2 regions of the Dyadobacter sp. BE31 genome follow, and region 2 is predicted to be linked to the other one. Evidence: riboswitches for the same ligand, from Rfam matches in the RefSeq annotation. Region 2 holds a riboswitch; the other holds the start of a gene.

Region 1 (5,831 bases), on a different contig from region 2:
CAACGACGCGGCGGAAGACGTTACAGATGACATCGTGTATGGTTTTAAATACTTGTAAGAAAAAATCCCTTTGAAAATCCGGCTCACCTACCGGCCCTGTGGTTACTTGCTATGCAAAAGCACCTCTTTTTCAACCGGTTGTTTACGCCTCAGCCTGGTAAGCAGCACACCGGCCAAAAAGATCGTCAGTGTTCCGACCACCATGATCATATTCTGGTGGAGCGGGTTTCGCAAATAGGAATAGGTGTCAGGAAGCTGGGACGAGAAAGTCATCCAGACAATCACTACGATCCCGATAATGGTGGCTGTAAGCGCCTCGGTGTTCCGGGTACTTTTCGAAATCATACCGAGCAGGAACAACCCGAGCATTCCGCCCGCAAAAATCCCCGAAAGCATCCACCAAACGTCCAGCACACTTTTCACGCCGATCATCGCAATGCCCGTAATCATCCCCAGCAAACCGAATACGGTTGTAGCGATGTAAAGCAGGCGCAACGATTGCTGCGGTGTGAGGTCTGATTTGATATATTTTTGATAAATATCGACAGAGAAAACCGTCGCCGAGGCATTCATACCCGAGCTGATCGTGCTCATTGCCGCCGACATGATTGCTGCGATAATCAACCCAAGCAAGCCTACCGGTACCTTATTCACCATGAAATGCGGCATCACTTTGTCGCCATAATCGGCGGGCGTGAGCGTAGCTGCCAGGCTTGTGATCGCGTCCGAAGTTCCACCAGGCAGTTTTTCGGCGGCTACCTGCATCTTGATGGTTTGCAGTAGCTCCGGATTTCCCTGGTAGTAGGCAAAAAGACACGTTCCTAACAAAAAGAATATCAGCGACACAGGCACGTACAGGTACACGCACAGCCATACCGAACCGGCAGCCTCTTTGGCCGAAGACGTGGTATGGTACCGCTGCACATAGTTCTGGTCCATCCCGAAATTGTTCAGGTTCATGAAAAACCCGTATAGTAATATCACCCAGAACGAGGCCGTGGTAAAGTCCGGTGCCAGCGTACCCAGGCTGAATTTGTCATTAGCCTTTCCTATTTCAATAATGCTTGGCATCCCGCCGGAAACCCCTGACACGACCAGGTAAAGTATCACCAATGCGCCAATCGTCTTGATCACGCCCTGCACCACCTCTGTCCAGATCACCGCCTCCATTCCGCCCATTACCGTGTACAAAACAATGCAAATCCCCACGACAACCATGATAGTCGACATCGGATAGCCCGTCAGCGCCTGCAAACTCAATGCAATTCCGAAGAAAATCGAACCCATGCGGGCGAGCTGTGTGAGCAGGAAGCAAGCCACGGCATAAGTCCGCGCCCAAGACCCGAAACGATGTTCGAGGTGAGTATAGGCCGATACTTCGCCGGTACTTCTGTAAAAAGGGATAAAAAACTTCGTGGCAACCCAGGCCGCCAACGGCATCGACAAGCTGAAAACAAAGGAACTCCAGTTGCTTCCGAATGCCTTACCCGGTACGCCGAGGAAAGTATTGCTGCTCAAAAAAGTCGCATAAATGGAAATACCGATCGCCCAGCCGGGGATGCGCCCCGATGCTTTGGTAAACTGCTCGGCATTGGTATTTTTCCTTGAAAAGTAAATCCCCACGGCAACCATTCCTGCCAGATAGGCAATCACAATAATGAGATCAATGAAAGGTAAGGATTTCATTCTACTTTTCGGGTATTTATAACTTTACCACAAAGAAACAGGATGAAGCTGATGATTTTGTAGCGTTTTGTAGCGTATTATTGTACGATATTATCAAAGAAGTCTCTCCGATACTAAAAACCATCCTAGGATTCTACTGTACCCCTGTCTTTGAAGAAATATCCGATACCCACAGTAGATATCACAATGAGGGCTATCAGCACGAGTTTGGTAGCCAATCCTTCATTCGGATGTTCGAGCAAATAGCGGATATCCTGTGCTTCCTTACCGGCCCATACGGCCAATACGGTCCGGGGGATCATGCCCAAAGTTCCTCCTGTGAGTACTTGTTTGAAACGCGCACCGGCCATCGCAAAAAACAGGTTGGTAATCGCGAACGGCAGTACGGGAGATAGTTTTGCAAAAAAGATCAGCCTTAACTCATTTTTATAAAACCGGCGTAGCAGCGTGTCAACCTGCGGGTAAACCTGAATAAGGTAACTTCTCACAGAAGCCGCATGCAGAAAATGCGCGGATACATATATGATGGCTATCGCGCCGATATTCAATACGAAAAGCATAGGGAGTGATGCCCAGCCGAGGAAGTAGCCGTACACCAATGCCAGAAATGTAGGAGGGGTTAGCGCCGCGGACGAAGCCAGCGTGAGCAGGACCGTCACCCCCAGCCACCATTCAACAGGCAGTTCGCGGAGGATTTTCTCATGATTGATAGCCCAAGCCGTTATGATAGAGGTCGTCACCAATGGTACGATCGTCATTAATATGCTTACGACGACCGGAAGTGAGAATCTTTTTGGTGTAGACGTTTCCAAGGCTAATCCGCTTTACTTTTTCTAATTGAATAACCAGTTGTTTTGACAAAAGGTTTTTGTGAACTTGCTTTTCTGCATTATTATTTTGACGCCACGAAGGCACGAATGAGCACGAATAAATCTTAGTGATAATTCGTGCCTTCGTGGCAACCATAACCACTAAAAAATGAAATTCGCAACCAAAGCCATACACGCCGGCGTCGAGCCGGACCCGAGTACCGGTGCCATCATGACGCCGATTTACCAGACCTCCACCTACGTCCAGGAAAGCCCAGGCAAGCACAAAGGTTACGAATATGCCCGCAGCAGCAACCCCACGCGCACCGCATTGCAAAAGGCATTGGCTGCCCTCGAAAACGGCAGTCACGGCATTTGCTACGCCTCCGGCCTGTCAGCCACGGACGCCGTTTTGAAATTGTTCAAACCCGGCGACGAAATCATCGCGCCCAGTGACATTTATGGTGGCACCTACCGCCTGATGAAACGCATTTTCGAACCGTTGGGAATCGTTTTCAAGTTTGTGGATATTGAGGAAGTGGGGCAAATCGATCGGCTACTGTCAAAAAACACGAAGCTCGTGTGGCTGGAAACGCCCACCAATCCGTTGCTGAAAATCATCGATATCGAGCAAATCACCCGCATTTGCAAAGAACGAAATGTGCTGACCTGTGTAGATAACACCTTCGCGTCACCTTACCTGCAAAACCCGCTGGACCTAGGTGCGGATATCGTCATGCATTCGGTCACGAAATACCTCGGCGGGCATTCCGACACGGTAATGGGCGCATTGGTCACGAGCAATGACGAACTGGCCAGTCAATTGAAATTCATCCAGAATGCCAGCGGCGCCGTACCGGGCCCTCAGGATTGCTTTCTGGTATTGAGGGGAATCAAAACACTACATATAAGAATGCAGCGCCATTGCGAGAATGCCGGGCAAGTGGCGGTATGGCTCGCCGCTCATCCCAAAGTCGGGAAGGTGTATTACCCAGGGTTGCCCGATCACCCTGGCCATGCACTGGCCGGAAGACAAATGCGCGGCTTCGGCGGCGTGGTGTCCTTCGAATTAAAAGACGATAGTTACGAAAAAGCCGTGCGCACCATGGAACGAATGGAGATTTTTGCATTGGGAGAATCTCTGGGTGGTGTGGAATCGCTTTGTACGCATCCCGCGAGCATGTCGCACGGGGGCATGCCGCGCGAGGAGCGATTGAAAATAGGCCTGAAAGACACATTGATACGCCTCAGTGTAGGCATCGAGGATGTAGAAGATCTTATCGCCGACCTCGACCAGGCGATCGGTACGGATTAGCAAACAGCGTTGCAATCGACGGTCAAAAACCTTACTTTTGGAACCATTTTTGAAACGACACTAAAAAACATATTATCAATGGAAGTATCAGGAACAGTCATTTCATTGCTGCCGGAAGTTACCGGCCAGGGAAAAAACGGAATGTGGCGCAAGCAGGAGTTCATCCTTGAAATACCTTCTCAATACCCTAAAAAAGTATGTATTTCACTTTGGGGCGACAAAATTGACCAGGCCAACCTGCAAGTGAACGACTCGGTAACCGCTTCTATCGATGTGGAAAGCCGTGAGTACAACTCCCGCTGGTACACTGAGGTGCGCGCATGGAAAGTTGAGAAAGCAGGAGCAAGCGGCGGTAACGCCGGTTACAATGCAGGCGGCGCACCACTGCCTCCGGTAACCACTTTCACCGAAGACGAATCGGACGATCTGCCATTCTGATCCTCGGAAATCAAGCTATTTGCCAATCGCCAGTGCCTTCCGGTACTGGCGATTTATTTTTACAAAAAAGGATTTTTGCTACTTTTGCAAAAAGGAAATGGTGTCTTCCTATTTAACCGCCCTAAAAAGCTGATGGCGCCTGGTATAACGAAAAATGCTCATTATCACCAGGTATTGTTATGTCCGTTTCAAAACCATCAGATAACTCCAACACATTTCCGGGCCGGCTTTCCGACATTAACAAGCGATTCCCTTCTACATTGTACATTGCAAAATGGCTGGTTATTTGTTCCATAACAGGCGCATTGATCGGCTCTGCTTCTGCCTTTTTTCTCGTTTCGCTCGATTGGGCTACCCAAATACGTGAAGCGAACGACTGGCTTATCTGGCTGCTACCCGTAGCCGGCTTCGCGATCGGTTTGCTTTACCACTATTTCGGCAGGGAAGTCGAGCGGGGGAATAACCTGCTGATCGAGACGATCCATGATCCCAAAGAATTCATCCGTTTCAGGATGGCCCCTTTTGTGTTGCTTGGGACGGTTACCACGCATTTGTTTGGCGGATCGGCCGGCCGCGAAGGAACCGCATTACAAATGGCGGGGGCAATCGGTGAGCAATTCAGTAAATTATGCAAACTGAATGCGTATGACCGCAAAATCCTGCTCATTTCGGCCATTAGCGCCGGTTTCGGGTCGGTTTTCGGCACCCCGCTGGCCGGAGCGATATTTGGTTTGGAGGTGTTTTTGATAGGAAGATTAAAATATGACGCTATTTTTCCCGCCTTTGCTTCCGCTATCATTGCAAGCCTCGTCACCGATCTGTGGCAGGTAAAACACACGCATTACCACATTCCCGTCATTCCTGAAATGTCTTTTGCCAGCATTATCTACGCCATTCTTGCGGGAATAGCATTCGGCATTGTAGCGGCGGCTTTCAGCAAAACCATTCATTTTTGCACCCAACAATTCAAACAACACATCTCTTTTCCGCCGCTCAGACCTGTTGTGGGCGGATTAGTCGTTTCCGCAGGCGTGTGGCTCATCGGAACACGTTACATCGGTTTGGGAATTCCGGTGATCGTGGAATCATTTACCTTGCAACTGCCTCCGTATGATTTTGCATTAAAAATCATTTTCACCATCATCACTCTCAGCGCGGGATTCAAGGGAGGCGAAGTGACGCCGCTGTTCTTCATCGGCGCTACGCTGGGCAATGCATTGTCGTACTTCATCCCCCTGCCGATGGGATTACTTGCGGGAATGGGCTTTGTGGCCGTTTTCGCAGGCGCTACCAACACACCGCTAGCTTGCATTTTAATGGGAATCGAACTTTTCGGCAGCGAATGCGGCATTTTCGTAGCCATAGCCTGTGTGGTATCCTATCTTCTTTCAGGACACACGAGCATTTACCGCTCTCAGGTTATGACGGAGCCTAAGATTAATTCGACTGATAAGCCATCGACATCGTAAACTTGTCGATCATTTCGTGCGGATGCACTTCCAGTATCCTCGCCAGCACCATAACCACCAATGTGTTGGAAGCAATTTTGCGGGGAATGCCCGCCACTGTCGCGAAGAGGTCCA
Region 2 (5,831 bases):
AAAAACTTTTGGGCACTAACAGCGCATTAACTATACACCTTATTTTTTAGGTCGATTTTAATATACAGGCTTGGATTCTCAACTATACAGTTTATTGTGGATTTTCATCCGGCTTTCTTCGGTGTTTGTCTTTTGTGTGACTGTTTTATCGAAGGCGCTCAACCTGGATGAGCTGCATTTCTGGTGCCGTACGGATGCCATGCACGTTCTTACCCATACCGGCAGAGACGTATGTACCGAAGAGAGCAAAAAAAAATGGTAAATACGCATAGCCAAGGTCAGTCAGGTCGGCTCACGACCCGGTAGGTTTCCGTGTTCTCCGTTACGGCGAAGGCAGAGGCCAGCAAGTTCTTATTTTCTGTGATAAACAATCGGATCTTTCCAGGATCATCAATGATCTCGATACAAACGGGCAGGCGCTGGGCGGGCTTATTTCCGTCGAGTCGAATACAAGCCTTGCGTCTCCCAGGAATCCCGCCTTAACCGGCAGCATGATCGCTTGTCGAAGTCCGGCCGCTTTGGCACGCCTCAGAAGGGCTGTCGATAACAAATTATCGCCCAGAAAACGTTTCCAAAATGAAGTGTTAGGCACTTTTTGACCTTGATGTATGTAAATCCTGACCGTATTCAAGAGGGAGATATCAGCGTTTTTCATGAGCTAGTTTTTTAGGGTTGGATTGAAGATTACTAAGGCTTTCGCCCTCGTGTTGACGGTAGACCATGTGCTTGGACCGGCCAACAACCTGCGACCCGTAAATTCCGCGGTGCCCGGAAAAGAAGTAGGCGATTATACAAGCTATTGCCGCATATAAGCCACAATCCGCGCCGAACAATTCGATGGCCATAATAGTGCAGGCCAGCGGGGTGTTGGCAGCACCCGCAAAAACAGCGACGAACCCCATCCCTGCCAGAAGCCCAACAGGTAGCGGGACAAAATAAGATAGGGTATTGCCCAAGGCGGCGCCGATAAAAAACAATGGGGTCACCTCCCCACCCTTGAACGCTGCCCCAAGGGTTATTGCGGTAAACAGTATTTTTAACGCAAAATCATAAGCAGGAAGCTGTTCGTTAAAGGATGCGACAATCGTCGGAATCCCCAGGCCGATGTATTTGGTGGTTCCAAGTCCGAATACTGCGACGGCTACAATGATCCCGCCTGCGACCGGGCGCAGTGGCGGATATGCAATTTTCACTTTGAAGAAGCTGCCCACTTTATGGGTAAGCTCGCTAAATACTACTGCACACATGCCAAAAATCGCGCCGGCAATTACCGCATACAGCACATTTGCTGCTGATAAATCCGGGATGTGCGGGATATGGTAGCGCGTATGGCCTACCTGCCAGGCCTTTGTGGTCATATCGGCAAACACGGAGGCTGCAAACGCTGGAAGCAATGCATCATATTGCAGCCTGCCCAGCAGGAATACTTCCAGGCCGAAAATGGCCCCGGCCAGTGGCGTGCCAAATACCGAACCAAATCCTGCGGCGATACCGGCAATCAGGATCAGCTTCCTGTCCCGCGGGCGAAGCTGCAAGATACGGGTGAACTGGTCTGATATCGAGCCCCCGATCTGCAGTGCCGTCCCTTCACGACCTGCAGATCCGCCAAACAGGTGTGTAGCAATGGTTCCGATCAGCACAAGGGGTGCCATTTTCAGGGGAATGATCTTTGAGGGATGGTGTATGTTTTCCAAAAGCAAATTATTACCCCTTTCCACATCTTTGCCCAAGTAATGATACAGGCATCCAATCGCAAAGCCCGCAACCGGCAGTAACCAGATAACCCAAAGATGGCTTTCACGCCAACTGGTCGCCCAATCCAGCGATACCAGAAAAAACGCAGACGCAGAGCCAACCAGCATGCCGATCAAGGCAGAGATCAGAAGCCACTTAGTTAGAAAAAAAATAATGGGGTTTTTCCAGAAAAGAAAAGCAAAAGGCCGGGGGAGACGAAAACGTGGTGTTGACATATGTATATACCTATTAGATGAACAAAATAATTTTGATCCTAATAGGCGCCATCAGCCCAATCGGGCGGTTCCAGCAGGAAGACACCATTTCCTGTATTGATAGACAAAATAACGATTTAATACACAATCATCCAAGGAATGAGGACGAAACATCACAGTTTAGACAGCAGACAGTGGCTTATCCAAGTCATAACCCGATTCAAAAATTCGGACAATTTGAGTTCCTGGCAGGGTGAACCATGTCCAACAGACTTTCACCCTCCGGACGATCCATCCTATCCTTGCCGATGCAACGAAGAAGCGCCTGAAAAACTTGGAGACGGACCTGGTCAAGTCACTCAACACTGTAAACATGATGGTGCAGGCTCCTAAACCTGGCGAGGATCATCCGCGCCGATCTACGTCTGACTATATCCAAACTGGACAACGAGGCCAATAAACTCACAAATTGAAAATTCGGCGAGATCTATGAGACCGAACTGCCCAAGGAGGAAACTGCCGAGCAACCAAGCTCGGAGGGCGGTTCTGTGAGTGCTCCAGCTATCGTCTGGTAACATCAGCAAACTTGCGTATAGGGGGCACGACCGACTAAGTCTACCTCTTGTAAGGCTAAGCACCTCTTTTCACTGATACTCAAAATTGTCCAATTTTGCTGACGATTTGCAACTACGGTGCGCCAGGCGCGGCATTTTTCGGGCATCGGGGAATTCTTGCCACCTGTAATTGGGAATGAGGAACATCGCTTTTTTATGCGAACCAGGATTTGCCCGGCACTAACCTCAGGGCATGTTCCCTACGAAATCTACCACGGTGGGAAGCAAGTGTTTACAAGCAAACTCAACCACATTAATGCCTTATCATTCCACCATCCAGTGATCCATGTTATTACCTGGCGACAAAAAGAACGGCTAAGGATATATGTCGGCCAAGCAAATTATGGGGATCTCCCCCACGCCTTTGCGGCCGCCGAAAGACCACAACACACTCATTTTCAGAAAAATAAAATACAGCAATGATATTCTCGTAAGAATTGGACACTATGTTATCGTTGATAAACTGGATACCTTTGTTCAAATCAATTGACTTGTCGGCCATGCGAAACGTCTATAAATTCTCACTTCTTCTTATCTGGGTCGTGATCTTGAATTGTGAAACATCCAAGAAAAGAGAAGTAAGTCAAACGGCTGACCTAGCAGTCAACAATAGTTTGAAGCATTACAATCTCGACAAACCGCAAAAGTTTAACATGCCTGAAAGTTTGCTGGAAATTTCAGGGATTGCTTTCCGTGACCAGCTTAACGACACCATTTATGCAATAAATGACGAAGAAGGTAAAATCTTCCGGCTAGGCTGGAATGTTCGTAAACAGCTGAATTCAAAATTTGGGAAACATGGCGACTACGAGGATGTAAGCATAGTTGGGGGAACGGCTTATGTACTCAAAAGTAACGGTACCCTTTATTCATTTCCTTTTGACAGCGCAAATTCTAAGAAAGTTAATGAAGTGAATGAGATCAAAAATGTACTTCCCAAAGGTGAGTACGAAGGTATGTATGCGGACCGACTCACCAACAGCTTATACGTGCTCTGCAAGAACTGTTCGGTTGATCACTCAGCCGGTACGGCGTCAGGCTATATCATCAAGCTCGACAATTTCCCCGCAATTATGAATAGTTTCCGAATTGATTTAGAGTCAATTGCAGATTCTAGAAAGAATGTCAAAGATGGATTAAGGCCCTCCGGATTAGCAAAAAATCCACTTTCTGGTGAATGGTACGTAATTTCAGCCGCTCGAAAATTGTTGATCGTGACTGATTCTAGTTGGAAAATCAAAGGAACATTCTCCCTAAATAGCAACTTATTCAATCAACCGGAAGGCATTGCATTTGACAAATTTGCAAACTTATACATCTCCAATGAGGGTGATGACATTACAAATGGTAACATTTTAAGGTTTAATCGGCAATGATCTTGGTATTCGGCAAACTGGTGTTTTTTTTACAGGTGCGTCCGATGGATGACGGCGGCCATGCTTTAAGGTTATACAAATAAGGAAATTGCTGTAATACTGGATTTAACAGCAACCAATGTCAGTGCAGGGTTGTACCGGCTACAGTCCAAAATCAAAGACTTCTTTCAGAATGAACATCAGTGAGCTAAAACGCGCCTGGGAGCAGCAAAAGGTATACTTTGAAGACCTTTCAATCCCGGAGAAGGCAATTCTACGAGTGATACAAAAGGATCTGAACAGGGAGCAGCAAGTTCGGCGGGTTCTTTATAATGCATCGTCATTTATGTTGTTGATCACCTTATGTCAAACCTGCTAATGCTCCATTACATTATCTGGGATGTGCGACCCGAAGTATTCTCCTGGGCCAATGTGCCTCGATGGTACGGCGTTTTCTGGGCGACCGGCATCTTTCTGAGTATTTACGTTGCCAGCTATATTTTCAAGATCGAGAAGCGCCAACGGAGCGAAGTGGATGAGCTTACGCTCTACTTGATCATCGGTACTCTGGTCGGGGCTCGCTTAGGGCATATTTTGTTTTATGAGCCCCTGCATTACTGGCAACATCCCATCGAGATACTGCCTGTTTCGGTAACCCCATCGTTTCATTTTACCGGTCTTGCAGGGCTGGCCAGTCACGGAGGCGGATTAGGCCTGATCATTGCGGTATTCATTTTTGCCAGACGAAAAAAGATGGGTTTCCTGTGGCTACTAGACCGTATCGCGGTTGTAGTCCCCTTATGCGGCGCATTTATCCGTTTAGGTAATCTGATGAATTCGGAAATGATTGGGATTCCAACGACGATGCCTTGGGCATTTGTCTTTGCCCAGGTTGATCATCTCCCAAGGCACCCAGCCCAGTTGTACGAAGCGATTTACTGTGTTTTCCTATTCGGGCTTGTCTTCCATCTATGGCGTAGCAAACGTAATAGGTGGGGAAGTGGAACACTTTTTGGCGTGACATTGTCAACACTCTTCACACTGCGGTTCTTGGATGAGTTTTTCAAGATAAATCAGGAAAGTTTTGAAAACAACATGATGCTCAATATGGGTCAGATACTGAGCATTCCATTTATTATAGTCGGATTGCTTATTATCGCTGTCAGACTGCACAAACCCGCACCTCTTTGATTGCGTCACATCCTGACCGTTTGATTGCTGTGCTACTCATTTTTATTGGTCAGTATTTTTTCCCAGCTGGCTGATCGAAGTAAATCTTCCTAGGCGTCTAACTGTTTCTTGTGAGTTGAAGCCCTGGCATCCCTTAACAGAAGGTTCAGGGGAACTCATATTTTGGTTAAAGCTACGCTTGCTTTTCCTGCCGCTGGCAACCATGATAACCCCAGTCTGCGCAGCCAATCTTGCCGAAAAAGCCAATAAATATCCTCTGCGCCATAGGCAAATACACCGAATGGTTGACCAGGAGCTTTTGCTAGCATATGTCTAAAACGGATTTTTAATTGACTTTTAATTCTTTTCTAACCGGATCTTTAGGCTGCCAGGCTAGCTTGACAACCAAAATGAATTTAATCCTATGCAAGTATTACTCGTAGAAGACGATCCTAAGTTAGCGGCGTTTGTTCAAAAGGGTTTTTTCAGCGAAAACATCAACCTGGAAATAGCTTATGACGGTTATATAGGCAAGCGAATTTTAGAGCAGCATAAATTTGATGTCGTTATCTTGGACGTCAATCTACCTGGTCTGAATGGCTTTCAACTCTGCGGGTTTGTCAAAGCAAGCTGGCCCGAGACACCTGTCATGATGTTGACCGCGCTGGGTATGCTGCAGGATAAAATTTCCGGGTTTCAGGCTGGTGCGGACGATTATCTTTCCAAACCCTTCGATTTCCAGG

The links. A riboswitch is a leader RNA that binds a small molecule or an ion and turns the genes downstream of it on or off. The one in region 2 is predicted to bind fluoride.
Region 1: it holds a riboswitch for fluoride, as region 2 does, so the genes downstream of both, J2Y43_RS08115 (voltage-gated chloride channel family protein) here and J2Y43_RS32480 (voltage-gated chloride channel family protein) in region 2, are expected to answer to the same signal.

What each region holds. Positions count from the first base shown of each region.
Region 1 covers NZ_JAVDXA010000001.1:1,909,133-1,914,963, forward strand. The annotation lists gene J2Y43_RS08090 (dihydrodipicolinate synthase family protein) at 1-33, opposite strand, end outside; gene J2Y43_RS08095 (sodium:solute symporter) at 103-1,686, opposite strand; gene J2Y43_RS08100 (VTT domain-containing protein) at 1,812-2,498, opposite strand; gene J2Y43_RS08105 (cystathionine gamma-synthase) at 2,665-3,810, shown strand; gene J2Y43_RS08110 (DUF3127 domain-containing protein) at 3,889-4,248, shown strand; fluoride riboswitch at 4,333-4,397, shown strand; gene J2Y43_RS08115 (voltage-gated chloride channel family protein) at 4,428-5,717, shown strand; gene J2Y43_RS08120 (helix-turn-helix domain-containing protein) at 5,686-5,831, opposite strand, start outside.
Region 2 covers NZ_JAVDXA010000010.1:19,840-25,670, forward strand. The annotation lists gene J2Y43_RS32480 (voltage-gated chloride channel family protein) at 642-1,970, opposite strand; fluoride riboswitch at 2,006-2,071, opposite strand; gene J2Y43_RS32485 (SdiA-regulated domain-containing protein) at 3,064-3,939, shown strand; partial or broken gene J2Y43_RS33685 (hypothetical protein) at 4,021-4,125, shown strand; gene lgt (prolipoprotein diacylglyceryl transferase) at 4,297-5,109, shown strand; gene J2Y43_RS32495 (response regulator transcription factor) at 5,513-5,831, shown strand, end outside.